Regions from separate parts of the Tritonibacter sp. AK171 genome, predicted to be linked through region 2. Evidence: riboswitches for the same ligand, from Rfam matches in the RefSeq annotation. Region 2 holds a riboswitch; each other region holds the start of a gene.

The links. Region 2 has a riboswitch for cobalamin ahead of nrdH (glutaredoxin-like protein NrdH). Riboswitches for the same ligand answer to the same signal wherever they lie in the genome.
Region 1: linked by a shared signal. The riboswitch ahead of QNI81_RS02860 (DUF1636 family protein) and the one ahead of nrdH (glutaredoxin-like protein NrdH) in region 2 are both predicted to bind cobalamin.
Region 3: linked by a shared signal. The riboswitch ahead of QNI81_RS06515 (TonB-dependent receptor plug domain-containing protein) and the one ahead of nrdH (glutaredoxin-like protein NrdH) in region 2 are both predicted to bind cobalamin.
Region 4: linked by a shared signal. The riboswitch ahead of QNI81_RS12660 (ABC transporter substrate-binding protein) and the one ahead of nrdH (glutaredoxin-like protein NrdH) in region 2 are both predicted to bind cobalamin.

What each region holds. Positions count from the first base shown of each region.
Region 1 is NZ_CP126134.1:604,696-612,013, reverse strand. It holds gene QNI81_RS02880 (DUF1513 domain-containing protein) at 1-539, shown strand, start outside; gene QNI81_RS02875 (DeoR/GlpR family DNA-binding transcription regulator) at 705-1,499, shown strand; gene glpD (glycerol-3-phosphate dehydrogenase) at 1,492-3,072, shown strand; gene cobO (cob(I)yrinic acid a,c-diamide adenosyltransferase) at 3,185-3,859, opposite strand; cobalamin riboswitch at 3,884-4,120, shown strand; gene QNI81_RS02860 (DUF1636 family protein) at 4,220-4,699, shown strand; gene cobW (cobalamin biosynthesis protein CobW) at 4,719-5,753, shown strand; gene cobN (cobaltochelatase subunit CobN) at 5,896-7,318, shown strand, end outside.
Region 2 is NZ_CP126134.1:2,248,361-2,255,678, reverse strand. It holds gene nrdE (class 1b ribonucleoside-diphosphate reductase subunit alpha) at 1-1,306, opposite strand, end outside; gene nrdI (class Ib ribonucleoside-diphosphate reductase assembly flavoprotein NrdI) at 1,288-1,710, opposite strand; gene nrdH (glutaredoxin-like protein NrdH) at 1,720-1,941, opposite strand; cobalamin riboswitch at 2,043-2,235, opposite strand; gene QNI81_RS10530 (GFA family protein) at 2,473-2,844, opposite strand; gene arsB (ACR3 family arsenite efflux transporter) at 2,872-3,906, opposite strand; gene arsJ (organoarsenical effux MFS transporter ArsJ) at 3,903-5,177, opposite strand; gene QNI81_RS10515 (ArsJ-associated glyceraldehyde-3-phosphate dehydrogenase) at 5,174-6,172, opposite strand; gene QNI81_RS10510 (arsenate reductase/protein-tyrosine-phosphatase family protein) at 6,215-7,045, opposite strand.
Region 3 is NZ_CP126134.1:1,366,036-1,373,353, forward strand. It holds gene QNI81_RS06480 (DUF6614 family protein) at 1-181, opposite strand, end outside; gene gyrA (DNA gyrase subunit A) at 312-3,050, opposite strand; gene QNI81_RS06490 (usg protein) at 3,242-3,511, shown strand; gene pgl (6-phosphogluconolactonase) at 3,613-4,284, shown strand; gene QNI81_RS06500 (acyl-CoA thioesterase) at 4,315-4,788, opposite strand; tRNA gene QNI81_RS06505 (tRNA-Gly) at 4,875-4,948, opposite strand; tRNA gene QNI81_RS06510 (tRNA-Leu) at 5,141-5,225, shown strand; cobalamin riboswitch at 5,408-5,621, shown strand; gene QNI81_RS06515 (TonB-dependent receptor plug domain-containing protein) at 5,780-7,318, shown strand, end outside.
Region 4 is NZ_CP126134.1:2,687,177-2,694,494, reverse strand. It holds gene QNI81_RS12665 (FecCD family ABC transporter permease) at 1-950, opposite strand, end outside; gene QNI81_RS12660 (ABC transporter substrate-binding protein) at 950-1,957, opposite strand; cobalamin riboswitch at 2,129-2,320, opposite strand; gene QNI81_RS12655 (GlxA family transcriptional regulator) at 2,521-3,540, shown strand; gene doeB (N(2)-acetyl-L-2,4-diaminobutanoate deacetylase DoeB) at 3,684-4,676, shown strand; gene QNI81_RS12645 (Lrp/AsnC family transcriptional regulator) at 4,678-5,157, shown strand; gene QNI81_RS12640 (NAD-dependent succinate-semialdehyde dehydrogenase) at 5,242-6,717, shown strand; gene QNI81_RS12635 (aspartate aminotransferase family protein) at 6,780-7,318, shown strand, end outside.

The sequences.
Region 1 (7,318 bases), 1.5 Mb from region 2:
ATACCGGCCGCGCCAAGCTCAACATCCCCTTTATGCGCCCAAACCTCAGCTATCTGAGCCTGTCGGGCGAGATACAGGAGCAGATGGAACTGCCTTCGGATCTGCATAAAAACTCCATCCGCCATATCGCCGTGCGCAGCGATGGCACCGTGGGGTTTGCCATGCAGTGGCAGGGCGATCTGGGCGCGGACGTGCCCATCGTGGGCTTGCATCACCCCGGCGACGCGCCGCGCCTGATGGCAGCGGACGATCCGCGCCTGCGCAACCTTAATGGCTATGGCGGCTCCATTGCGTTTTCTGGCGATGAGACGCAGATCGCCGTGACCTCGCCCCGTGGCGGCATGGTGCAGGTAATGGACTGCGCCAGCGGTGCTTTGCTGGCCGAACATGCGCTCCTGGATGTTTGCGGCCTTGCGACCCTGCGCGAAGGTTTCCTCGCCAGCACCGGAACGGGTGCCGTGGCGCGGATCGGCACAGAAGTGGAGCACCTCACCACCGCGCCGCTGGCATGGGACAATCACCTCATTTCACTGCTCTGAGCCTCTCTGTCCGGCCACAAGGCCAAAAGCGCCGCCAGTTTCGGCCCAATCCCCTCCGCACCCGTGCGAGGGGTTTTCTTTTTCGCGTACAATCGCATCAAAACGAAAACTTCACATGACAAAACAAGCGATGTGGCCTATATGCATCCATGAAAAGGAAAGCTCATGGATGCAAACGACCGCCAAAACGAAATCCTCTCCCTGCTCACGCAGCAGGATCGTGTCGAGGTTGAAGTCCTCGCGCGCCGCTTTGGTGTCTCGTTGCAGACCGTGCGCACCGACCTGCGCGATCTGTCTGCCCGTGGCCAACTGAGCCGCGTCCATGGCGGTGCCGTGCGCATCAGCTCCGCCGCCAATCGCGGCTATGCCGAGCGCCGTAGCCTCAATGCCAGCGGCAAACGCGCGATGGCCGCACTGGCCTCCGATGTGATCCCTGAAAACTGTTCCATCGCGCTCAACATCGGCACCTCTACTGAACAGGTGGCGCGTGCTCTTTCCGGTCACAAGGGCCTGACGGTCCTCTCCAACAATATCAACATTATCAATATAATGATGGGTATGGAGGCGCGTGATCTGATCCTTGTGGGTGGCACCATCCGCCAAAGCGACGGCGCTATTGTCGGCGAAGAGGCGGTGGACTTCATCAACCGCTACAAGGTCGACTACGCCGTCATCGGCGCCTCCGCCATGGATGCAGACGGTGCAATCCTTGATCACGACGCCCGCGAAGTCTCCGTCGCCCGCGCCATCCTCAGAAATGCCCGCACGCGCATCCTGATGTGCGACTGCAGCAAATTCGACCGCTCCGCCCCCGTGCGCATCTGCGCCCTCGCGGAGCTGGATTTTGTCATCACAGACCGCCCTGTTCCGGCAGAGTTTGCCGAGGCCGCAGCCGCTTCCGGCACCCGAATCCTGATCGCAGACGGCGCTCCCGAAACCGAAAGCAGCGAAAATGACTGATACGCCCAAGACCTCCGACATCACCGATCTGTTCATCATCGGCGGCGGCATCAACGGTTGCGGCATCGCCCGCGACGCCGCCGGTCGCGGCCTCTCCGTGACATTGGCCGAAATGAACGACCTCGCCTCCGCCACTTCCTCGGCCTCTACCAAATTGTTCCACGGCGGCCTGCGCTATCTGGAGTATTTCGAATTCCGTCTGGTGCGCGAGGCCCTGATCGAACGCGAGGTGCTGCTGCGCGCCATGCCGCATATCTCATGGCCGATGCGCTTCGTGCTGCCCTTCCACAAGGACATGCGGTTCGACAACACCACGCCGACCTCCAAACTGCTGACCACCGTCATGCCATGGATGAAAGGCCGCCGCCCTGCATGGCTGATCCGGCTGGGTCTTTTTATGTACGACACGCTCGGCAAACGCGGCATCCTGCCCGGCACCGCAACCGTGGATCTGACCACGGATGAGGCAGGCAAGCCTTTGAACTCCAAATTTAAAAAAGCGTTTGAATATTCCGACTGCTGGGTCGAAGACGCGCGCCTCGTGGTGCTCAACGCCCGCGATGCCGAGGCCCGCGGTGCAGAGATCATGACCCGCACCGAGGTTGTAAATGCCACCCGCCACGCGGATCACTGGGAGATCCACCTGAAGGATCTCGCAACCGGTGAAGAAACCACCCGCCGCGCCAAAATGCTGGTCAACGCGGGCGGTCCCTGGGTGGCCGATGTGCTGCGCCAGAAGCTCGGCCAAAACAGCCGCGAAAACGTGCGCCTCGTGCGCGGCAGCCATATCGTGGTGCCAAAACTCTACGACCACGGGCGCTGCTACTTCTTTCAGGGGCAGGACGGGCGCATCATCTTTGCCATTCCTTACGAGGAGGATTTCACCCTCATCGGCACCACCGACGCTGATCACCCCGATCCCGAGACCAAACCCATCTGCACCGAGGAAGAGCAGGATTATCTGGTCAAATTCGCGTCGAACTATTTTGACACACCCGTGACCCGCGACCAGATTGTCTGGACCTATTCCGGCGTGCGGCCCCTTTATGATGACGGCGCCAGCTCCGCCTCCGCCGCGACACGCGAATATGTCTTGACGCTCGACAAGACACAGGCCCCGCTCCTCAATGTGTTTGGCGGCAAGATCACCACCTACCGCAAACTGGCCGAGGCGGCGCTGGACAAAATCAACGAGGTCTTCCCCAGCCTGCCTTCGGAATGGACCGCAGGTGTACCCCTGCCCGGCGGCGATTTCCCGGTCGAAGATGTCACACGCTTGCGCGAAAAACTCGCCGCCGACTATCCCTTCCTGTCGGCCTACGCCACCCGCCGCCTGATCCGCGCCTATGGCACCGAGGCCTGGGCCATTCTGGGCGACGCCAAGGCGCAGAGCGATCTGGGCGAGAGCTTCGGCGCGACCATCACGGCCCGCGAACTTGACTGGGCGATTGCCCGCGAATGGGTGCGGACGGGCGAGGATTTCCTGTGGCGGCGCACAAAACTCGGCCTGCGTCTGGACCCTGATGCGCGCACCGCGGTCGACGCTTATATCAAATCCCGCGTCACCGACTAACAAAACAGAACGACAAAAGAGAGGGGCACAGCGCCCCTGCCTCTTCTAACTCAAAATATCCCGGAGCGCGAGGCAGCGCCTCGCATCCCCGCTCACGACACACGCTGAGGTTTCAGAACTCCACGCCTTTCTGAGCCTTGATGCCAGCCCGGAACGGGTGCTTCACCTGCGCCATCTCGGTCACAAGATCGGCGATCTCGATCAGCTCTTCCTTCGCGTTGCGCCCGGTCAGCACCACATGGGTCATCGGCGGTTTGTGCTCGACGAGGAACTCCAGAACCTCCTGCAAATCCAGATACTCATAGCGCAGCGCGATGTTGATCTCATCGAGCAGCACCATGGTGTTCTTCTCATCGAGGATCATCTCCTTGGCCTTTTCCCAGCCCGCGCGGGCCGCTGCAATATCGCGGGCCTTGTCCTGAGTTTCCCACGTAAACCCCTCGCCCATCGCGTAGAACTGGCACAGATCCGAGAAATTCTCCTCGATCAACGTCCGCTCGCCAGTCTGCCACGCGCCCTTGATGAACTGCACCACCGCCGAGGGCATGCCATGGGCGATGCAGCGCATGATCATGCCGAATCCCGAGGACGACTTGCCCTTGCCGGGGCCAGTGTGAACGATGATCAAACCCTTTTCGCCATCTTTGGTTTTCATCATCCGATCACGGGCGGCCTTTTTCTTGGCCATCTTTGAGGCATGGCGTGCCGCTTCTTCGTCCGAGATGTCGGTTTCGCTACTTGCGCTGGTCTGATCGCTCACGGGGTCGCTCCTGCTGTTTGGCCCCATGTCTTGACAAAGAGTGCCCCCATGGCGCAAGGGATTTTCGTTGGTTCCCGAAGGTGACACCCTTCGGGCGAAGAGGGAATGTGACAAGGCACGCCGCAGCGCGCCCCAAGCACAGCCGCCCCCGCGACCGTGACCGGAGAGGTCTCCCGACGCCACTGGCGCACCCCTAGGGGCGGCACCGGGAAGGCGGGACGACCGTCAGCACCCAACCCGGGTCTGGCATCCGCAAGCCGGGAGACCTGCCAGCGCGTGTGAAACCGGCGGACGGGGTGTGCCGCGACCGGTTGAGGGCCTGCCACACATGGCACGCGCCCCCATCTGGCCTGCCCCGCCTCGCCGCTGAGGAGGAGAAAAGGCCGCATGGGAGAGACCCCTAGCCAGAGCCCGGAGCCGGTCGTCCTGACCGTCTGCACCACCTGTCGCCAGACCGGCAGCGATCCCGAAGCCATGCGCCCCGGCCGCATCCTTGCAGACCGTCTTGCGGGCAGCGCGCTGCCCGAGGGCGTCACCGTGCGCGGGGTCGAGTGCCTCTCGGCCTGCTCGCGGTCCTGCACGCTACATCTCTCCGGTGGCCCTGCGCGCTGGAGCTATATCTACGGCGATCTCGACCCGGATGCCCATCTTGAGGATATCCTCACCGGTGCTGCGGCTTATGCGGCGACCGAGGATGGTTTTGTGCCATGGCGCGAGCGCCCGGTGGTGTTTCGCAAACAATCGATCGCCCGCATCCCGCCCGTCTCCATGCCAAGCGTCGCGCTAACCCCGACGCCCGCCCCCGAGCGTCACGACTCTTCCAGTGACACCCCAGACACGCCTGCCACCGAGCTTGCGCAGGATTGACCCGAAAGGCCCATTTCACATGACCACATTGAACAAGATCCCCGTCACCGTCATCACCGGCTTTCTGGGGGCTGGCAAAACCACTCTGATCCGTCACCTGATGCAAAACCCGCAGGGCAAGCGCCTCGCCGTGGTGGTGAATGAGTTTGGCACCGCCGGTGTCGATGGCGACATCCTGAAATCCTGCGCCGACGAGAGCTGCCCGGCGGAGAACATCATGGAACTCGCCAATGGCTGCATCTGCTGCACCGTGGCCGATGATTTCATCCCCACCATCGAGAGCCTGATGGCGCTGCCCGAGCCGCCCGAGCATATCGTCATTGAAACCTCCGGTCTGGCACTGCCGAAACCGTTGCTCAAAGCCTTTGACTGGCCCGCGATCCGCTCGCGCATCACCGTGGACGGGGTGATCGCCCTGGCCGATGCCGAGGCCGTCGCCAAGGGCCAGTTCGCGCCGGATCTGGACGCCGTGCAGGCCCAGCGCGAGGCGGACGACAGCCTTGACCATGAAACACCACTATCCGAGGTCTTTGAGGATCAGATTTCCTGCGCGGACATCGTTCTGTTGTCCAAGGCCGATCTGGCCGGTGAGGCTGGCGTCGAGAAAGCCCGCGCAGTGATCGAATCTGAGGCCCCGCGCAAGCTGCCGATCCTGCCGATGACCGAGGGCGTGATTGACCCCCGCGTGATCCTTGGCCTGGGGGCCGCTGCAGAAGACGACCTTGATGCCCGCCCCAGCCACCACGACGGCCATCACGATCACGAACATGACGATTTTGAGTCCATCGTGGTCGAAATGGGCGAAGTCTCCGACCCCGAAGACCTGCAAAAACGGATCATCGAGATGGCCCGCGCCCGCAACATCCTGCGGGTGAAGGGCTATGTGGCCGTGGAAGGAAAACCGATGCGAATGCTGGTACAAGCGGTGGGCGAGCGCCTGCGCGCGCAATACGACCAACCCTGGGGCGCACAGGAGCGCAAGACCCAGCTGGTGGTGATCGCCGAGCATGATAACATCGACACAGCAGGCATCCACGCCGATCTCGGGACCTGAGTTTCTATGCGGGCGAAGTGGAAACACATCGTTTTCGTCCGGCCGAGAGGCCGGACAGCCCCCGACCGCCCCCCCGGGCGGGGGCTTCTCCCCCACCCGCGGTCCGGGGCTATCCTCGGCGTGTCCAAACGGAGCTAACCTCATGCACGTCGTCTTCCGCGAAAGCCACGGGCTCGGAGAAACAGACACCCCCTATGACGTCGGGCAGACCCCCGGCGATCTGGTGGTGCTGTCCTTTTCCGACAGCGACCTGGGCGCCTTTGCGGCGGGCTGGCACCGCGCGGACGGCAAACTTCCCTCCACTCGGCTTGCCAATTTGGTGGCGCTCAAACACCCGCTCTCCGTCGATGTCTACGCCGAACAGACGCTGGAGGGCGCAAAGGGTGTCTTGGTCCGGCTGATCGGTGGCGAGAGCTACTGGTCCTACGGTCTGGCCACGCTTCAGGATCTGGCCCGGCGCAAAGGCATCGCGCTGGCGATCCTGCCCGCTGACGGTCAAGAAGATCCGCGCCTTGATGAGCTGTCCACCCTGCCGGTTTCCACCCTGCGCCGCCTTCAGGCGCTGTGCGATGCGGGCGGTGCTGTCGCCGCGCAAGCGGCACTGGCGCAGCTGGCGCTGGCCTCTGGCCTCTATGCCAGCCCGGTGATCGGCAAGAAAACCGTGCCGGATTTCGGGTTCTACGACCCCGACCGGGGCGCGCTGGACGCCCTGTCCGAGATCGACAAACCCTTGGTGCTGGTCAGTTTTTATCGCTCTTATCTGACCTCAGCCGACACCGCCCCTGTGGATGCGATGATCCGTAGCCTGCGGGCGCGCGGGTATGCCGCCTATGGCGTTTTCGCACCGAGCCTCAAGGTCCCCGAGGCGGTCGACTGGCTACGCGCGGAACTGCCCGCCCTGAACCCCGCCGCGCTCATCAACGCCACCGCCTTTTCCGCGCAGGGGCGCGATGGCAGCGCCTCCCCGCTGAGCCTCACGGGCTGTCCGGTGTTTCAGGTGGCGCTGTCTACGGCCCGGCGCAAGGATTGGGATCTGGCGGATCGCGGCCTGTCGCCTGCGGATCTGGCCATGCATGTGGTCCTGCCAGAGGTGGACGGTCGGCTGTTTGCCGGGGTTGTCAGCTTCAAATCCCCCACCAAGCGCGACCCCGATCTGGAATATTCCCGTTTCACCCACCGCGCCGATCCAGAACGGGTGGAGGCGGCGCTGGATCGCATCGAGGCACATTTGCGGCTCGCCCGCAAAGCGCCTGTCGACAAACGCCTCGCGCTGGTGCTCTCGACCTATCCGGGGCGCGATTACAACCTCGCTCACGCGGTGGGGCTGGACGCACTGGCTTCAACGTCCGAGATTCTGCGCGCCCTTGCGACCGAGGGCTATGCCGTCACGGCCGAGGCAGACCTTGGCGCGCGCCTCTCGGATGAGACGCTGACATGGCCGCTCTCGGAGTATCTCGCAGCCCTCGCCCACCTGCCCGCCCGCTTGCGCGCGGATCTCACCGCGGCTTGGGGCGCGCCCGAGCAGGACCCCGCGATCAGGGACGGCCTCGTGCATTTTCGCGCGC
Region 2 (7,318 bases):
GGATTGCGGTGCCCACGGTGCCAGCCAGATCGCCACCATCCATCGCACGTGCGATGTTCATGGAGCCGAGGTTGCAGGAAATATCCGTGCCCATCTGCGCATATGACAGATCGTCGTTGAACTCGGAGGCCTCGTTCACCTGCAGGATTTCGGAGCAGAGGTTTGACATGGCAATGCGGCCCGCGATGGGGTTTGCCGCATTCACCGTGTCCTCAAACATGATGTAGGGATAGCCGGATTCAAATTGAATTTCGGCAATGGTCTGGAAGAACGCGCGCGCGTTGATCTTCTTTTTGCGGATCTGCGGGTTGTCCACCATCTCGTGATATTTCTCGGTGACCGAGATTTCCGAGAAGGCCTGACCGTAGACCTTTTCCACGTCATGCGGCGAGAACAGGTACATGTCCTCGTTTTTCTTGGCGAGTTGGAAGGTGATATCCGGGATCACCACGCCCAGCGACAGCGTCTTGATGCGGATTTTCTCATCTGCGTTTTCGCGCTTGGTATCCAAGAAACGCAGAATATCCGGGTGATGCGCGTTCAGATAAACCGCGCCGGCGCCCTGACGCGCGCCCAGCTGGTTGGCATAAGAAAAACTGTCCTCAAGAAGCTTCATCACCGGGATGACGCCCGAAGACTGGTTCTCGATGCCCTTGATCGGGGCGCCATGCTCACGAATGTTGGTCAGCATCAAGGCCACGCCACCACCGCGTTTCGACAGCTGCAGGGCGGAGTTGATGCCGCGCCCGATCGACTCCATGTTGTCCTCAAGACGCAAGAGGAAGCAGGACACAAACTCGCCGCGCGCCTTTTTGCCCGCGTTGAGGAACGTGGGTGTTGCGGGCTGGAAGCGGCCGTCGATGATCTCCGACATCAGCTTCATCGCGAGTTTTTCATCCCCGCGTGCCAGCGTCAGCGCATTCATCACCACGCGGTCCTCGTAACGCTCCAGATAGCGCTGCCCATCGCGGGTTTTCAGCGTGTAGGACGTGTAATATTTGAACGCGCCAAGGAAAGAGGGGAAGCGGAATTTCTTGCCATAGGCCGCATCCCAGATCTTGCGCTGGAAGTTGCGGGAATACTGATCCAGCACTTCAGGCTCGTAATAGCCCTTCTCAACGAGGTAGCCGAGTTTTTCGTCCAGCGAGTGAAAGAACACGGTGTTCTGATTCACATGCTGCAGGAAATACTGCCGGGCCGCCATGCGGTCGGCGTCGAACTGGATGTTGCCCTCGTCATCATAGAGGTTCAACATCGCGTTCAGCGCGTGATAGTCGAGATCGGCGGTTACGCTTGCGTCAAGCATGTCTGCTGCTCCTGTGCCGCCCAGAACCGGGCGAGGCCCGCGCGGATGCGGGCGATGTCTGTTTCGGTTCCCGCCAACTCAAAGCGGTAGAGGACGGGGACATCGCATTTTTTGGCGATCACATCCCCCGCGAGGGCGAAAGTGCTGCCAAAGTTGCGGTTGCCCCCGGCAATCACGCCCTGCAGAAGGGCACGATTGCGCGTGTTGTTCAGAAACTTGATGACCGGTTTTGGCACCGCACCACGCCCTTCGCCATCAGCAAAGGTGGGCGTCACCAATACATAGGGCGCATCTACTTCCGGAGAAGGCTCTGTCTGCGGCAGCCGCAGAGCCTTAAGCCCCAGTCGCTCCATCAAACGGGCCGTATTGCCCGAACGGGAGGAGTAATAGACAAGCCCGGTCACCGTTGTCTCTTATGCCAACTGGCCGATCAGATCGGGACGAAAGCCTGCCCAGTGATCTTCGCCTGCGACAACCACGGGTGCCTGACGGTAGCCAAGGCCCTGCACCATTTCCATGGCTGCGGCATCCTCCGTCAGATCAACGAGATCAAAAGAGATCCCCTTCGCCTCAAGGGCGCGGGTGGTGGCGGTGCACTGCACACAGGCAGGTTTTGAATAGACAGTGATGCTCATCTGCAAGATCCCCTCAGGTGTTGTCCTACCGGGCGGAGAAGTCACGTAATCCGGCACTGTTACCAGTACCAAATGACGCGTCCGGGCCCACCGCCGCGGTCGTCGTTTGTCGTGCTCTGGCAGGTCTCCTGGCTTTGCGGCTCAAACGCCCCATCCCGCCTTCCCAATGCGCGATCGCATCAGTGGCACGGGCGGGACTTACCGCTTACAGTTGCGGGGGCAGCACCGGATTTACACCAGTTTCCCTCTTCGCTTGCGAGTCGCCTCGAAAGAACCAAAGCAACACGATATTGATGCAGAAGCACGAAATGGTCAATATATGGTGTAGGGCTAGAGGGTCTTTTGTTGTCCACAGGCCACCCAAATGTCGCGCCCCTGCATTGTGTCTGCATTGTAAGGACATCCGTCCTGATCCTGCGCCTTACCCCCATGCTTATCCACAGATTCGATCCGGTGAGGTTCGGTGCGGGCGCATCCGGTCCCTGAAACGAGGGGAATCGCCCGGCTCATTTCCTGCGACAAAAGGTAGGGCTAGGATCTGTCGCGGCAATATTGAGCCGCACCCGCGAGCGGCGTCAGCCAGCTTTCCCGGCGATCTATCCAAAGCTCATAGGTCGGGGTGAATTGGTCGGGTTTGTCCAACGCGCCAAGGTGAACTTCCACCTCACCCTCGCTGCATGAAAAAACGGAAGAGCCGCATCTGGGGCAGAAATGACGCCCTTGGTACTGCTGTGTGTCGCCCGTCACAGTCACCGCGTTTTCCTGGTATATCGCGGCGGCCCAAAAGACTGCGCCGTGGTGTTTGCGACAGTCGAGGCAGTGACAGAGGCCGACGCTTTCCGGTTCGCCCGATGCCTCAAGGCGAATGTCGCCGCACAGGCAGCTTGCGGTTACATCTGGCATGTCAGACCTCCCTTACTCGGTGCGAGATCAGCTTGCCTGACCTTCGGCGTCGGTCAAGGAGAACTTGGCGCGGGTGCGGTTGGCAAAGGCCACCAGAGTGAGCATCACCGGCACCTCGACCAGCACCCCCACGACGGTGGCCAATGCTGCGCCGGAATTGAGGCCAAAGAGGCTGATTGCCACCGCGACCGCCAGTTCAAAGAAGTTCGACGTTCCGATCAGCGCGCAGGGGGCGGCGATCCGATGTGGCACCCGCATCGCATAGGCGGCGCCATAGGCGATGAAGAAAATGCCATAGCTCTGGATCAGGATCGGCACGGCGATCATGGCGATCACGGCGGGGCGGTTGAGAATGACCTGACCTTGCAGGCCAAACAGGATCACCACGGTTGCGATCAGGCCGATGACCGACAGCGGCTTGATCCGTGCCAAGAAGGCGGCGATACGCGCCTCATCCCCCAGGTGGCTCCGGGTCCAGAGACCGGCCACAAGCGGCAGCAGCACAAACAACACCGCCGAGAGGATCAGCGTGCTCCAGGGCACCTCGATATCGGTAACCCCGAGCAGAAAGGCCACGATGGGGGCAAAGGCCACTACCATGATCAGATCGTTCACCGAGACTTGCAGCAGCGTATAGCTCTCGTCGCCCTTGGTCAGTTGCGACCAGACAAACACCATGGCGGTGCAGGGCGCGGCCCCGAGCAGGATCAGCCCGGCGATATATTGCTGGGCGTCAGCGGGGTTCAAGAAGGGGGCAAAGACCACCTCGAAAAACAGAACGCCAAGGGCGGCCATGCTAAAGGGCTTGATGAGCCAGTTGACCACCAGCGTGATCGCAAGCCCCTTGGGCTGGCGTGCCACATCCCGCAGGCTCTTGGGGTTCACGCCGATCATCATCGGGTAGACCATGGCCCAGATCAGCACCGCCACCACCAGATTGACACTGGCGACCTCGGCGGCGGCGATGGTGTCCACGAGGGCAGGGGAGAGATTGCCAAGCGCAATGCCCGCAACCATGGCCAGCGCCACCCAGATGCTCAGGTATTTTTCAAAGATGCTCATGCCGGGGTGCTTTCTGGTGTTGGGGCGGTCAGGCGACCGGCGATCAGCGCGCTGAGGGCGATCATCACCGTGGCCGTGCCGAGGCAGGCTGCAACGCCGCCCAGTTGATAGGTGAGGCCCGACAGAACAGTGCCCAATAGCCGCCCGCCTGCATTGGCCATGTAATAAAACCCCACATCCATCGTGACCCGTTCGTCCTTGGAAAAGGCGAGGATCAGATAGGAGTGGAGCGAGGAATTCACTGCAAAAAGCGCCCCAAACAGCAGGAGGCCAGCCACCAGCGTCACGGTGAGCCAGAGCGCAGGTCCGCCCGACATCAGCACGGCCGCCGTGAGGACGGCGGGCACCACCGCGAGCATTGCAGCCCAGCGGCGGGCGGCGGCGATCAGGTCAGCCTCACTGCGCGATGGCGCGCGCAGGATGCGGGGCGCGGCGGCCTGCACGGCGCCATAGCAGATGATCCAGATCGCCATGAAGGTGCCGATCATGAAGAATGCCGCGCGGTTGCCCTCTTCGGTGCCGTCCGACAGGACCGCGTAGAAATAGACCGGAATGCCGACCACGAACCAGACATCGCGCGCGCCAAACAGGAACACCCGCGCTGCCGACAGCCAGTTGATATTGGCGGATTTGGAGAACACCTCGGAGAACTTTGCGCCCTTGCGCCCGGTGGGCAGGCCTGCGGGCATCGCAATCAGCACCGCGATCAGGATCAGGCCGAGGATGATCGCCATGCCCAGCGTTGCCCATGTGAACCCCGCCAAGGCGAGCAAGGCTGCGCCCAGCAGGAAACCCAGTCCCTTGACCGCGTTCTTGGAGCCGGTCAGCACCGCCACCCAGCGAAACAGCCCGTCGCCCTCGCGCGGGGCGAGCAGTTTGACGGCAGATTTCGACGCCATCTTGGCCAGATCCTTGGCCACGCCCGACAGCCCTTGAACCGCCATCACGAATGCCACCGAGGTGGCGATCTGCCAGGTGGGATCAAGCTGCGTCAGCGCCACCAGCGCCACCACTTGCAGGCCGAGCCCGGCATAAAGCGTCGTCGTCAGGCCAAACCGCGCCGCGATCCAGCCTGCCGACAGGTTGGTGACCATGCCCGCGATCTCGTACAGGACAAAGAGATAGGCCAGCTGCACCGGGCTGAACCCCAGCGTATGAAAGTGCAACAGCACCAGCATCCGGAGCGCGCCATCGGTCAGCATGAAGGCCCAATAGGCCGCCGTCACCGCCACATAGGCAGCAAGGCCGTTTTGCGCGGGCGTAGAGGTCACAGGCTCTCACCCACCATCAGCGCCACATCCACCAGACGATGCGCATAGCCCATCTCGTTGTCGTACCAGGCGTAGATCTTCACCTGGGTGCCATTCACAACCATGGTCGAGGGCGCATCCACAATGGAGGAGCGCGTGTCATTGGTGTAATCCGCCGACACCAGCGGGCGTTCCTCATAGCCGAGGATGCCGGAGAGCGCGCCGGTCGCCGCCTCCTGGAACATGGCGTTCACCTCCTCGGCGGTGGTTTCGCGGGCCACCTCAAACACGCAATCGGTGATCGAGGCATTCAGCAGCGGCACCCGCACCGCATGGCCGTTCAGCTTGCCCTTGAGCTCGGGGTAGATCAGCGTGATCGCGGTGGCGCTGCCGGTGGTGGTCGGGATCAGGGAGTTGAGCGCAGAACGCGCCCGCCGCAGATCCTTGGCCGGTCGATCAACAATGGTCTGGGTGTTGGTCACATCATGGATCGTGGTGATCGAGCCATGTTTGATGCCGATCCTCTCGTGCAGCACCTTCACCACCGGCGCGAGGCAATTGGTGGTACAGCTTGCGGCGGTCACGATGCGGTGGCGGGCGGGATCATAGATGTCGTCATTAACGCCCATGACGATATTGGCGGCATCGCCATCCTTGACCGGGGCGGAGACCACGACCTTTTTGACGCCCGCCTCAAAATACGGGGCAAGCTTGGCCTCGGTTTTGAAAACCCCGGTGCAGTCGATCACGACATCGACGCCGTCGAGCGGCAGATCCGCGATGCGGGTCTGGTTCAGGACGGGCAGGCGGGTGCCGTCGATGGTGATGCTGTCGTCATCGCTTGTGATTTCCGCATCCCAGCGGCCATGCACCGTGTCGAATTCCAGAAGATGGGCGTGCATCGCCGCATCGCCCACCGCATCGTTGATCCAGGCGATCTGGGCGCCGCGTTCCAGCAGCGGTTTCAGGGCCAGTTTGCCCATCCGGCCAAGGCCGTTCAATGCATAGACGGTCATGTGCTGTCCTTATATTTCCGTGAGGGTCAGGGCGGTGCGGCCTCAGTGGTTGCGCGCGATGTCATCCACCGCCTTTTGTAGTGAAATCCGGTCCAGCTCCGCAAAGGGCAGGGCGGCAAAGGCGCGGATGCGGTTCTTGAGCGTGCCATAGGCCTGCTGGAACGCGAGGCTGCGTTCGGCGTCGGTGCCCTCAGCCTTGACCGGGTCGGGCATGCCCCAATGACCAGAAATGGGCTGCCCCTCCCAGGCGGGGCATTCCTCATTGGCAGCCCCGTCGCAGACGGTGAAGACAAAATCGAACTTCGGCGCGGTGTCGGTGGTGAACTCACTGACGTTCTTGGCGCGCAGCGTGGCTGTGTCATGTCCCTTGTTGCGCAGCACCTCAAGCGCGAAAGGGTTCAGCTCGGAATAGGGTTTGGTGCCGGCCGAGTATGCATTGAAGCGGTCGCCGCCTTCTGTGTGCAGGATAGATTCGGCAAAGATCGACCGGGCAGAGTTGCCGGTGCAGATGAACAGGACGTTGAATTTCGAGTCGGTCATGGCAGGGGTCTCCGGGATCACGTCAGGAAGGACAGGCATGCAGAGTTCGGGGCGGCCACGGCAGCAATCGAAAAACAATGCATCGAGCATTTCGCGCATGCCTTTCATATCCACCTGATAGTTGAGCCATGTGCCCTCGCGGGTTTGCGTCACCAATCCGGCCTGCATCAAAGCAGACAAATATGACGACAATGTACTGGGCTTCACATCCAGCGCAGCGCCGATCTCACCGGCTGGGACACGGTCGGGATAGCGACGCATCAACAGCCGAAACACCAAAAGGCGCTGAGGGTGTCCAAGAACGGACAGACGAAGGGGAATCTCTTTTTCCATATTTCGCGTTTTATCGAAATAAAAATCGATAGCAAGAAAAACCTGAGCGGAGAGCGGTTAAATTCCTCTGCCAGCGGTCGAAGGCGTGTTGCTATCACCATATCTGCAAACAGCTGTCGCGTTGCCATGGTTTTGGATTTTTCACACTTAGCCGAAGGGGCTCTGGTAGGGGTGAGTCTCGCTGCGGTGCGTAAAAGTTTAACGACCCGGCGCACGGTTAAGGGATCTTAAATCCGGCGAAATGTGGCAATAGTGACAATTTTGGGCGGTGGG
Region 3 (7,318 bases), 880 kb from region 2:
CAATCTCCAGCAGGAAATCCTTGCAGGTATCGTTTGCAAGGTTCAGCTTGCGCCGGAGCAGGCGCCAACCGGTGATCGCGCCGCGACCTTTCAGATATTCCATCCATTGCTCCACAGCGCTGGCAAAGGCCAAAGCCTTAGCTTCGTGTTGGAGGTCAATCTGACAATGGTAGAGATTCATGCGCCGCTTCTCCCGACTCAATACGCGGAAATCACGGTCAAGTTTGCGCCCAAAACATGAGCGAAGCGTAAACGAAAAACGCCGCCCCAAATCTGGAGCGGCGTTTTCGCGAGATTTTAGCGGTAAGAGATTATTCTTCCACAGTTTCTTCGTCGTCACCGTTGTCCGCAATCCAAGCGACCGAGACGACCTCTTCACCCTTACCGGTGTTGAAGATCCGCACGCCGCCCGCAGAACGAGACCGGAATGAGATGCCATCGACCGGCACACGGATCGACTGACCCTTAGATGTTGCGAGCATGATCTGGTCATCCAGCTCCACCGGGAAGGAGGCCACCAATGCGCCACCACGCATCGCTTTGTCCATCGCGGTGACACCCATTCCACCACGCCCGCGCACAGGGTAATCGTGACTGGACGAGAGCTTACCGGACCCGCCTGCAGTGATGGTAAGGATCAGGTTTTCCGCCGCAGACATCTCTGCAAAGAGCTCGGTGGAGAAGTTCGGATCTTCGACCGCATCCTCGTCAGAGGCATCCTCATCCGTGAGACCCGCCATGGCGCGGCGCATCTTGAGGTAAGCCGTCCGCTGCTCGGGCGTGTACTTGGAGTGGCGGATCACCGACATGGAGACAACCTCGTCACCATCGCCAAGCTTGATCCCGCGCACACCAACGGAATTGCGAGAGTTGAACACCCGCACCTCGGTTGTTGGGAAGCGGATCGCGCGCCCGGTATTGGTCACCAGCATGATGTCGTCATCTTCGGAACAGATGCGCGCATTGATCAGCTTGGTGCCCTCGTTATCGTCCTCAAACTTCATCGCGATCTTGCCGTTGCGCATGACATTCGTGAAGTCCGACAGACGGTTACGGCGCACAGTTCCTGCAGATGTGGCGAACATGATCTGCAGATCGTTCCACTCTTCCTCGGCGCGATCCACCGGCATGATGGCGGCGATGGACACCCCCGTGGGGATCGGCAGGATATTGACGATCGCCTTGCCCTTGGAGGTCCGGCCACCCTGCGGCAGGCGCCAGGTCTTGAGCTTGTAGACCATTCCATCCGTGGTGAAGAACAGAAGCTGCGTGTGGGTATTGGCCACGAAGAGCGTGGTGACCACGTCCTCTTCCTTGGTCTGCATGCCCGACAGCCCCTTGCCACCGCGTTTCTGGGCGCGGAAATCTGCTAGCGGGGTGCGTTTGATATAACCACCAGAGGTCACGGTCACCACCATGTCCTCGCGCTCGATCAGATCCTCGTCGTCCATGTCACCGGACCAGTCGACAATCTCGGTGCGACGGGGCACGGCAAAGCTGTTTCTGACCTCGGTCAGCTCATCGGCGATGATCCCCATGATGCGCTCACGAGAGGACAGGATTTCAAGGTATTCCTTGATCTTAGCTGCCAGTTCTTCAAGCTCATCGGTGACCTCTTTGACGCCCAGTTGGGTGAGGCGCTGCAACCGCAGCTCAAGGATCGCGCGGGCCTGAACTTCCGACAGGTTATAGGTACCGTCGTCGTTCATCGTATGGGTCGGATCATCGATCAGGCGAATATAGCCTGCGATGTCCGAGGCTGGCCAGCGGCGTGTCATCAGCTTTTGACGGGCTTCGGCAGCATCCGCAGAGGAGCGAATGGTGGCGACCACCTCGTCAACGTTGGAAACGGCAACCGCCAAACCACATAGGATGTGGCTGCGCTCGCGCGCCTTGCGCAGATTGTAGGCGGTGCGTCGCGCCACAACATCTTCGCGGAAGTCTATGAAAGACGTGAGGAATTTGCGCAAGGTCAGCTGTTCAGGACGGCCACCGTTCAGCGCCAGCATGTTGCAGCCGAAGGACGTTTGCATCGGCGTGAAACGATAAAGCTGGTTCAGCACGACCTCGGCGGTGGCATCGCGCTTCAGTTCGACAACAACACGCACGCCATTGCGGTCAGATTCGTCCTGCACATGAGAGACGCCTTCGATGCGTTTTTCGCGCACTTGTTCCGCGATCTTTTCGATCATGGACGCCTTGTTGACCTGATAAGGAATCTCATCAACAACAATAGCGTAGCGGTCTTTCCTAATCTCTTCGACACGGGTCTTCGCGCGAATGATAACGCTGCCGCGACCCTCAAGATAGGCCTTGCGCGCGCCAGAACGGCCCAGCATCACGCCACCGGTCGGAAAATCGGGACCCGGCACATAATCAATCAGTTGCTCAGACGTCAGATCCGGGTCTTCAATCAGGGCAAGGGTTGCATCCACCACTTCGCCAAGGTTGTGCGGCGGGATATTGGTGGCCATACCGACCGCAATACCACCGGCACCATTGACCAGCATGTTTGGAAAACGTGCCGGAAGAACAGTGGGTTCCTTGTCCTTGCCGTCGTAGTTGTCCTGGAAATCAACCGTTTCTTTTTCGATATCCGCGAGCATGAAGGCTGCGGGCTTATCCATTCGAACTTCGGTATAGCGCATGGCGGCAGGGTTATCGCCGTCCATAGAGCCGAAGTTGCCCTGACCATCCAGAAGCGGCAGCGACATGGAGAAATCCTGCGCCATCCGCACCAAGGCATCGTAGATCGCACTGTCACCGTGGGGGTGGTATTTACCCATCACGTCGCCGACGGGACGGGCCGACTTGCGGTAGGCCTTGTCGTGGCTGTTGCCGGTCTCATGCATGGCATAGAGAATCCGGCGGTGCACCGGCTTCAGACCATCCCGAAGGTCGGGAATGGCACGGCTGACAATAACCGACATCGCATAATCGAGGTACGAATTGCGCATCTCGGATTCGATGGAAACCGTCGGACCATCATAAGACGGGCGCGCTGGCAGGTTTTCATCAGGGTTTTCAGGAGTTTCCGGCGTATCGCTCACGTTGGCTGCCCGCTTCTCTTTTGGATCTATATGTTGTGGGGTCACCATATCAGACCGCGCATATACCGTGCAAGCAAGCAGCCCCGCAAACCTTAGCAGCAATGGCGCTTATCTGCTAACAATATGATTTATATGAAAATTTACCTGTCTTCCGTAGGCTGGTTACATCAACCCTTTTTCGGAGGATGTAAATGGAACCATCTGAAACGGAACTGATGCTCAAAGGTTACGGCCTGACCACGGCTGAATTCACTTATCACATGCCTGACTATACACATGTCCTCAACACGTTTGTCTGGCAGGATTATGATCTGGCACCGGATCATCCGCGACTGTTTTCCTTCATAGATTTCTGGAAACAGGAAATCGAAGGTCCGCTGCATCATGTCCGCTTTTCGCATCGTAAAATGATGTCGAGCGGGGAATGGCGTAACGTGGTGGGCGAATTCTATATCAACTGAGCCGGCATGGCGGCACTTGGCCTTCGGGTTGAGCTATGACACTGTTTTGTTCAGAATGTCACATCAGCAATGATGTCACCTCAGAATTCAGGAGCAGTGTCATGAATTTCAACGAATATCCGGATAGAGAGATGCTCTCGATCTCGGTGGCCAATCGTATTGCCGGGGATCTGAAAAATCATCTGCTGCGCAATGGGCGCGCGGCAATCGCCGTTGCGGGTGGCACCACGCCGGGTCCGATTTTTGATGACCTTTGCGCGGCTGAATTGGATTGGGGCAATGTCTGCGTCATGGCCTCGGACGAGCGCTGGGTGCCCGAAGACAGCGATCGCTCCAACGCCAAGCTGATCCGCAGCCGGTTGTTGACCAATCGCGCGGCTGAGGCGCAATTCCTGCCGTTTTATACAGACGGGCTGGAGCCGGATGACGCCATCGAAAGCCTATCGGAAAAAGTGCGCGGGCAGGGTGGTCTTGCGGTTGCGCTCTTGGGCATGGGGACGGATATGCACACCGCCTCGCTGTTTCCCGGCGTCGCCGGGCTTGAGCACGCCCTAGCTGCTGATGCGCCGGAAGTCGCTGTGATGCGCCCAGATAGCCAACCCGAGGCGCGTATCACGCTCTCGGCGCATGTTCTGGATGCGGCAATGGCGAAACATCTGGTGATCTTTGGGGCAGAGAAACGCGAGGCACTCGAGCGCGCACAGAGCCTGCCACCGGAAGAGGCACCTATTCAGGCTGTTTTGTCAGAATGTCAGGTTCACTGGGCGGAATAAGTCACGCCGCACCAAGGCGCGCGGAGGCGATCAGCTTGCCTCTGTTGCCCCATCCAATGTGACAAACTGCTGTCGCAGGCTTTCCGGGATCGGGTAGCCTGCGCTACCGTCTGCAGATCTGAACACCATTACACCGACCATGCTGGCGCGCAAATCTCCAGACCAGATTTGCTGCTCCAGAATATACGAGGTCCGTCTGAAGGACAGCACCCGTGCGGTGGTCACGTAAGTTTCCCCCAGAACCATCTCACGCACATAATGGATATCGGCATTGCGGACCACGTGACGCGGTTCATCACCGTTGAAATGATGGCGGAAATGGCTGTTGTAGTAGTTCACCCGCAACGCCTCGAACCAGTCGAGGTAGGCCTTGTTGTTCACATGCTGAAGAATGTCGATTTCAGAGAAACGAACACGATCCGCCATGGCCATGGGCACGGCTGCGGGCAACCCTTGGGCAAGTTGTTCATCGGCGGTGAGCGGTGTGAGAAAGCGTGGTTCCATAAGATAGGGGACTACGGAGAACCATACAAAGGCGCAACCCATTTCGGCACCAATGCGACGCAGCGATCATGTGAAATTTAGCGGAGTGGAGCGGGTGAAGGGAATCGAACCCTCGTCGTCAGCTTGGGAAGCTGCTGCTCTACCATTGAGCTACACCCGCGACATGCGCTCAGTATCACTGTCTGCAGAACAACGGCAAGCGTTTTGAGCAAAGCCAGAGCAATTTTTCTGCCTTTATTCAGAGGAATACTATGATCACTGAGGGGGGATCGGTTTGCACGCCCGATGAGTGGCATGATCCGCGCAAAAGCACTTTACATTCTCGGGCGAGGCTGACAAATACGCTCTCACTGCGGGTGTGGCGGAATTGGTAGACGCACCAGATTTAGGTTCTGGCGCCGCAAGGCGTGGGGGTTCAAGTCCCTTCACCCGCACCAAACTCCCTTAAGACCAAAAACCTCGCCTATATGGGACCTGCGAAAGTATGCGCCGAAGTGGTTGCAGACTTTTGTCGCTCGATTTTCTGCGGCAAGAAGGGGGAGCGCGCACTTGGTGCTCGGCGTCCTTACAAATTCCTTAATGCGCCTTCTGGAAACTTGACAGGGTTGGGTGCATCCTGCTTATTGCCCAACGTTCTGGTCCGGCTGGAGAAGTCTTCACCCGGTTAAAAGGGAACACGGTGTGGTGTAGCCAACAGGCACCAAATCCGTGACTGCCCCCGCAACTGTAAGCGGAGAGCGATGTCGCAACAGACCACTGCCCCAGAGGGGCGGGAAGGCGCGACAAAGCCTCGACCCGCGAGTCAGGAGACCTGCCCGAACAATCACCCAGTCCGGGCGCGGGGCGTGCCAAGGACTTCGGATGTTCCGATGCGGTGGTATTTTCACCGTTTGCGGGAGCCTCTGCGTTTCCTCGAACTCAAGATAGACAAAGAAGCCGCATACATGCGGCGCGTTGACCTGTATGCGCAGGTCATAAGGGTTTTGGGACAATGAGAACGACAGCTACCTCTTTCTTTGCGATCTGCGCGGTTGTTGCAGCCGGGAACGCCAAAGCACAGGACAATCCTGTGATCGACCTTCAGCCAATTATCGTGTCCGGAGGATTTACCCCGATGGAACTGCAACGGTACGGCCGTTCGGCCAGCGTCCTGACCGCGCGGGACATCGAGGAACGCGGCATTACATCCGTGCAAAACGCACTTCGCTCCATTCCCGGTCTCGCAGTAAATGGTTCCGGGGACAGCTTTACCCAGGTCCGTATACGCGGTGGCGAGGGCAACCATACGCTGATCCTGATCGACGGCATCGAAGCAACAGGTGGCGACGGGGAATACATCCTTACCGGGCTCGATACTGCCAATATCGAACGGATCGAGGTGCTGCGCGGGCCACAGTCAGTGTTTTATGGCTCCAACGCCTCTTCCGGGGTAATCAACATCATTACCAAGAAGGGCAATATCGGCCAGGAGTACGGCGGCAGTCTGGAACTCGGCGCAGATGGATGGCGGGCTTCGGCTCGAGCCTCCACGCGCACCGACCGCGGTGGCCTTTCCCTCAGTCTCGCCCATGACCAGGATGACGGCTACGATATCTCCGGCGATGGCGGCGAAGAGGATGGCATCCGCCGCAGCACGCTGCAACTTTCCGGCGACTATCTCGTCACCCCTGAGCTGAAGCTCGGGTTCACCTTCCGCAAAGCCGATGAGGAATACGACAACGACAGCACGTCCTGGAGCGCGACTGACGCCGCTTCCTATGTCGTCGACGAAGCCGCCCCATACAGCGAGCGCGACGAGCGGCTGGGACAAGTCTTTGCCGAATACGAAATGCTCGGTGGCCGGATGAAGCATCGTCTTTCCTATGAACGCACCGATTACGACCAGTCCTACAATGGTGGAACCCCGACCGAGACCCAGACCACGGCCGCGAAATATCTCCTGAGCTATGCGATTGACGGCGGCCAGGTTGTCGATGCGAGCCATCTGCTGAACGCGATGCTGGAATGGGAAGAAGACACGAGCAGCTCCAATCCCGCCTATAACCGTGAGTCAAATTCCGTGGCGCGGGAGTATCGCGGCAGCTTCGGCAACGGGCTGGACATCCAGCTTGGGGCGCGGTTTGACGACAACAAGGTCTTTGATGATGCCACCACCTGGACCGCTAGTGCGTCCTATACCTTTGCCTCAGGCGTGCGGTTGCACGCTTCTGCCGGAACCGGGATCGTCAACCCATCCTATTTTGAACTTTATGCCAACGCAGATTACGGCACCTCGGTCTATCAGGGCAATCCGAACCTGAAGCCGGAGGAGAACCGCAGCTTTGACATCGGTGTCGAAGTGCCGGTGCTGCAGGGCCGTGGCGTGATCGATGTGACCTATTTCAACGAAACGCTCACAAACGAGATCGAGAGGTATTTTGTAGGCACCGATCCGGTGACCAGCGCCAGCATCTTTTCCTACCGCAATCAGGCAGGCGACAGCGACCGTCAGGGCGTAGAGGTGAGCGCGGAACTGGAAGCCACGGATGTG
Region 4 (7,318 bases), 440 kb from region 2:
GGGATCAACACGCGTGATGCGATATCGGCGGCAATCAAGAACACCGCACCTGCAAGGGCGGTCGCTGGCACCAGCCGCACATGGCGCGGTCCCACAACGTAGCGCATGGCGTGCGGGATCACGAGACCGACAAAACCGATGGACCCAACAAGGCTCACCATGGCGGCGGTCATCAGTGTCACAGCTCCGATCAGGGCGATTTGCACCCGGCGCACCGGTATGCCCAACGCGGCCGCCGAGGTCGCACCAAAGGAAAACGCATCCATGGCCCGCGCGAACCAAAGGCAGACGAAAAAACCTAAAACCGCTGTAGGCACCGCGAGTGACACATCCGGCCAGCGCACACCCGACAGGTTCCCGAGCAGCCAGAACATGATCCCGCGCGCCTGTTCGGCATTTGCCGACTTTGCGATCAGAAAAGACGTGACCGCATTGAACAATTGCGACCCGGCTATCCCGGCCAGAACCAGTTGTGCGGGGCCACCCCCAGCGGCGCGCGCCAACAATGATACAACACCAAAGGCCAATGCCGCGCCGATAAAAGAACCTGTCGAGATCCCCAAGAGGCCGCCGCCGACGCCTAAGACAGTCACGGTAACCGCTCCGGCGCCAGCCCCGGCGGAGACACCGAGCAAATAAGGATCGGCCAGCGCATTGCGCACCAGCGATTGCAGCACCACGCCCGAAAGCGCCAACCCGGCGCCGCAGGCCGCCGCGACCAAGGTCCGGGGCAGCCGGTAGCTCCAGATGATACCGGCATCAATGGGATCGATTACATAGCCTGCATCCCACAGGTTATTGGCAAGCGCCGCCGCCACCGTGGGGATGGGCAGCGGCGTCTCTCCAATAATGACGCCAGCCAGAATGGCCAGCGTCAAGACGGCAATCCCCGGCACGCCCCACAGCGTGACACGTCGATGCAGGGGGCGGGTGAGTGCCGCGTCGCTCATCACTGATCCAATGCGGGCAGTGCTTCGGCCAGCGTTTCCAGCGCCGAGATATTGCGGATCGAGGGATCCATCGCATGGGCATCAAGGATCACGATACGGTCGTTTTTCACCGCATCCATCTGGCTCGCAACCGGATCGGTGCGCAGGAACTCCAGCTTTTTTTCAACATCGTCGGCTTCAAAACGGCGGCGTTCCATACGGGCGACCACAATCACCGACGGATTGGCGCGCGCGATGGTTTCCCAGCTGACGGTCGGCCATTCCTCATTGCTTTCGATGACGTTCCGCAGGCCGAGGGCCTCCATCATGTAGGCGGGTGCGCCAGCTTGCCCAGCGACGTAAGGGTCGATGTCCATCTCCGCCGAGGAGAACCAGAACACCGCAGAGCTATCGGTCAGATCAAGCGCCTTGGCGGTCTCGATCGCGGCGGTTTCGCGGGCTTTGAGGCTCGCCACCAGTTCTGTGCCGCGCTCGGGAACATTGAATATCTGCGCCATCTCTTCGATGCCGCGATAGACGCTGCTCATTTCGTACATCTCAAGGCGGGTGCCATCGGACCCCTTGGTGTTGTCTTTGCCCACACAGTCGGCAGGCAGGACGTAGGTCGGGATGCCAAGGTCAGAGAATTGCTCGCGCGTGGCAACGATACCCTGCGGGCCGACATGCCACTCATATTGTACGCTCACCAGCCCGGGGCGCTTTGCCACAACGCTCTCAAAACTGGGATCATTGTCCGCAAGACGCTCAACCCCGGCGTTCAGTTCTTCAAATTCGGGGAGCACCTTGGTGAACCAGACCGAGGTGCCGGTGACCTTTTCACCCAGACCCAGCGCGTACAGAACCTCTGTTGCGGCCTGACCAACGGTCACCGTTGTTTCGGGGGCTTTGTCAAAGGTGACTTCCGATCCGCAATTTTCGAGCGTGAGCGGATAGGTGGTGTCAGCCTGCGCGGCAAAGCCAAGACCGGTGGCGCAAAGAGCGCTCGCCAGAAGGAATTTCGGATACATGGATCAACTCCGGTATGTGATGGACCCGGAGAAAGAGAGGATATGCCGCTTCAGAACTGGACCACCGACCGGACGGCAATGGCCCGTATCCCTGATCTGGCTATGATCCGCGTCAACTTTGCTGCTGACAACGTGCATTCGACACCTCCTCAGACACCCCGTCCGAGCCAAGTTGCAAAACAGATGTCGGCAGGTCTCCTGACTGGCGTTTCATCGTGTCGGCGGGCCTTCCCACAGCCAAGGCTGCAGTGGCAGTTCGCCGACGCTCCGCGCCTACAGTTGCGGGGGCAGTTCCGGTTCACCAAAGAATGGTGGCGGATTCCCTATTATTTCCAAATGGAAACCGACGCGCGATTGTTAAGGGGGATCTTAGCGTTCGGCAATAGCCTTTCCGACCGTCCCTCGGGCAGGGGCAAACGCATGCCAAAAGATCCCGCCGTGTCGCCGGCCCAGCAGAGCGAGCGTCTGAACCAGCTTGATCCTGCGGTGACGCATTGCTGCGAGAAAGCGGCTCGAGATGACTTGTGGAGGTGCTCCCGAGCCGGGTAGGGTCTTGATCCAACATGAACGTAAATCCCACGCCCTCAACTCCCAGCGCACCGCCCGACGCCAGCGGTGAAAACCCGCGATTGACGGTTGAGATTTTTGTGCAGCCGGGGTTTTCGCATATCGAGCTGTCCTCGATCCTTGCGGTGTTTGAGGCCGCAAATGCGCTGGAAGCAGGCACATGGTTCTCATGGCGGATCACCTCTGACAGTCCGGGTGTTGTGACGGGCACTGCGGGAATGATGATCCGGGCGGAACCGGCAATTGGGCTGCAATATCTGCAAGATGTGCTCTTTGTCATCGGCGGGCGCAACTGCAGCGGAGGCAGCTGGCTGGCGCGTGCGCGTGCAATGCAAAAGCTGCGCCGCCCGGCCTTTTTGCTGTCAGATGCGGCAACCGCCTATATCCGTCGGTCCGCGCCCTTGTCGGGTCCGGCCACAACCCATTGGCAAGACCTGCGCGCGCTGCGGGAGGCCGGAGAATACCCAACGCTCACAGATCGCTTGGTGGAGGATAACGCAGGTCTCCTGACCTCTGCCGGGGGCGGTTACAGTGCCGAATTGGTGGTGCGCTACCTGTCGCAGATCCTCGCACCGCAACATTGCGCCGAACTGGCGAGCGTGCTGATGATCGACACCGCACGGGGCTATTCTGGTGAACAGCCCCAAGGGGCTGCCCGCAATACCAACCTCCTTGAGGCCCGTTTGGTACGTGCCATGGCCATCATGGAAGAGTTCATCGAACATCCGCTCCCCACGGCTGAGATCGCCGAGCGCGCCGGGATTTCTGTGCGCCATCTGGAACGATTGTTCCTGACGCATCTCAACACCACCCCGGCCAAGCACTACATGCAGTTGCGGTTGAAACTTGCCAACAAGCTCATCACGGACACGAACCTTCCCATTGCAGAGATTGCCTTTGCCAGCGGCTTTGCCTCGTCAACATCGCTCTCTCGTGCCTATCGGCGTGAGTATAACATGACCCCCTATCAGGTGCGCGCGCGCGACCGTGCGGGGGCAGGGCTGCGCTCCGACTAGGGAGAGCGCAACAACCTGCGCGAATGGCGCGAGCGCACACAAGGCTTTGAATTCCCGCTCAGCCTTCGTATTGGTGACATAGAGAGAGGCCCCGCAATTGAGGCGAAGGGTGCTCCATTCCCGACAGGCAAAAGGACAAGGCGATGAAAGACAATCCGATCTCTCCGACGATTCCACTGGATCAGGACGGTGTGCACCACGGGTTTCTAAAGCTGCCTTACAGCCGGGATGACAGCGCGTGGGGGTCCGTGATGATCCCGATCACGGTGATCCAGAACGGCACGGGCAAAACCGCGCTTTTGACCGGAGCCAACCACGGCGACGAATACGAGGGCCCCGTGGCGCTGCAAGAGCTTGCCGCCACCACCCGCGCCGAGGATGTCACCGGGCGGCTGATTATCGTGCCCTATTTCAACTATCCTGCCTTTCGCGCCAGCGCGCGCACCTCGCCCATCGATCGGGGCAACCTGAACCGCGCGTTTCCGGGCCGTCCCGATGGCACGGTCACTGAAAAGATTGCCGATTATTTCCAACGCACGCTCCTGCCGATGGCGGATGTGGCGGTGGATTTTCATTCTGGCGGCAAAACGCTGGATTTTGTGCCCTTCGCTGCGGCGCATATCCTTGAGGACAAGGGCCTTCAGGAGGCCTGCTACGCCGCGATGCAGGCCTTTAACGCGCCTTACTCTGTGCAACTTTTAGAGATCGACAGCGAGGGCATGTACGACACCGCCGTCGAGGATATGGGCACGGTGCTGGTTACCACGGAACTGGGCGGCGGCGGCATGTCCACCGCGCGCAGCAATGCCATCGCCAAGAAAGGCCTGCGCAATGTGTTGATCCACTTTGGAATTTTTCAGGGCGAGATGCGGATTGATCCTTCGGTGACGCTCGATATGCCAGATGGGGATTGTTTCCTGTTCAGCGAGCACGACGGTCTTTTCGAGATCATGCTCGACCTTGGCGATCATGTGCAAAAGGGCGATGTGGTCGCCCGCGTCTGGTCGCCCGACCGCACCGGGCAGGCCCCCGTGGAATACCGCGCCCGCCGCAGTGGCGTGCTGATCAGCCGCCATTTCCCCGGCATGATAAAATCCGGTGACTGCGCCGCCGTGATCGGTGTGGTCGAGGGCTGACATGCATCTGGATCAGCGCGACCTCGATATCCTCCGCATTCTGTCCCGCGATGGCCGCATCACCAAGGCAGCACTGGCCGATCAGGTGGGCCTGTCGCCCACGCCTTGCTGGGAACGCCTGAAGAAGCTGGAAAAGGCCGGGCTGATCGAGGGGTATAACGCCCGCATCAACCTCAAGAAAATCGCACCGCACGTCACCGTCTTTGTGGCGGCCGAACTTGCGGATCACACGGCGGCAAGCTTTCAGTCCTTTGAGGCCGCCATGCAGCGCTATGATGAGGTGGTGGCCTGCTGGGCGCTGGGCGGTGGCTTTGATTACCTGTTGCAGATCGTTACCTGCGACATCGATGCTTACCAGCGGCTGATCGACGCGATGCTGGATGCACGCATCGGTCTTAGCCGCTATTTCACCTATATTGTGACCAAGCCCGTAAAGGGCGCGGGCGTGCCGCCTCTCGAAATCCTGCTGCAGGGCAGTTGAATCCTCTGCCCACCCGGCAAACTTCAGTCACATCTTCTGAAAACACCCTGCACACTCTTCCTGAGACTTTCAGGAGGAGCAGACATGTCGTTATCGGCCCTGTCCGCGCGTGCGGAGATCAGTGACAAATCGCTAGTGCGCTCGTTTTCCTACATAAATGGGAAATGGTGTGCCTCATCCAATGGCGAGGTTGTCGCCGTTCATGACCCGGCCACCGGGGATTTCATCGGTGATGTGACCGCGATGACGGCAGAGGATTCCTCTGCCGCGGTGGATGCGGCGCATGCCGCCTTTGCCAGCTGGGCATTGATGCTGCCGCAGGACCGTTGCGCCATCCTGCGTCGCTGGTTTGAATTGATGATCGAACACAAAGAAGACCTCGCCCGCCTGATGGTGCTGGAGCAGGGTAAGCCCCTCTCTGAGGCACGCGGCGAGATCGATTATGGCGCGGCCTTTGTCGAATTCTATGCCGAGGAATCCAAACGCCCCAATATCGAGGGCGTCACCAGCCATTTGCCCGATGCCGAGGTGGAGCTGTGGCGCGAACCTGTGGGCGTGGCCGCATTGATCACGCCATGGAACTTTCCATCCGCGATGCTGACCCGCAAGGCCGCAGCCGCACTGGCGGCGGGTTGCACCGTTGTGGCGCATCCTTCTGGTGAAACACCTTTCAGCGCGCTGGCATTGGCCGAGCTTGCGGAACGCGCGGGCATCCCCAAGGGCGTATTCAACGTGGTTACGGGCAAAGCCCCGGTGGTGGTTGAGCCATGGACACGGGACGCGCGAGTGCGGGCCTTGTCGTTCACCGGCTCTACCGAGGTTGGCAAACTGCTCTATCGCCAGTCCGCCGAGACGGTCAAACGGCTGGTGATGGAACTGGGCGGACATGCCCCGGTCATTGTCTTTAAAAACTGCGATCTGGACCGCGCGGTGGCCGAAACGATCAAGGCAAAATTTGCCACCTCCGGGCAGGATTGCCTCGGGGCCAACCGCATCTTTGTTGAACGCGCCATCTATGACGAGTTTTGCACCCGCTTTGTTGCAGCGACGCAGGCGCTGACTGTGGGCAAGGGGATTGATGATCCCGACATCGGTCCCTTGATGAACGAAAAAGCGGTGCAAAAACAGGAACAACACGTGGCCGACGCGCTGGAAAAGGGAGCAACCCTCGCCTGTGGTGGCAAACGCCACGCGCTGGGGCCGCTGTTTTATGAACCCACCGTGTTGACCGATGTGCCCGCAAATGCGGCCATCCTGCGCGAGGAGACCTTTGGCCCCGTCGCGCCGATCACGCCGTTTGACACCGAGGAAGAGGTGATCCAGCGTGCCAATGACAGCGAATATGGCCTCGTTGCCTATGTGCACAGCCACGACCCGCGCCGGATCTATCGCCTGAGCCGTGCGTTGCAGTTTGGCATGGTGGCGGTCAATCGCACCAAGGTCACTGGCGCGCCGATCCCCTTTGGCGGCACCAAACAGTCCGGCATGGGGCGCGAGGGTGCTCGGTTGGGCATGGAAGAGTTTACCGAGGTCAAATACGTCTGCCGCGACTGGGCGTAACCCTCGAATGATGCGAGATTTTCCACCCCGCAGGTGGAGCACGGAAATAGGAAGGACAGATCATGCTGAAGAACGATCAACTGGACCAATGGGACCGCGACAACTTCTTTCACCCCTCGACCCATCTGGCGCAGCACGCGCGCGGTGAGAGCGCAAACCGGGTGATCAAGACCGCCTCCGGCGTCTTTATCGAGGACCGCGACGGCAACAAGCTCTTGGATGCGTTTGCCGGGCTTTACTGCGTCAACGTCGGCTATGGCCGTCAGGAGATTGCCGAGGCCATCGCCGATCAGGCACGCGAGCTGGCCTATTATCATTCTTACGTGGGCCACGGCACCGAGGCGTCGATCACACTGGCCAAGATGATCCTGGATCGCGCGCCCAAGAATATGTCGAAGGTCTATTTCGGCCTTGGCGGCTCGGACGCCAATGAAACCAACGTCAAACTGATCTGGTATTACAACAACATCCTTGGCCGCCCCGAAAAGAAGAAAATCATCTCGCGCTGGCGCGGCTATCACGGATCCGGGCTGGTCACTGGCTCCCTGACCGGGCTTGAGCTGTTCCACAAGAAATTCGACCTGCCCGTCGAGCAGGTGAT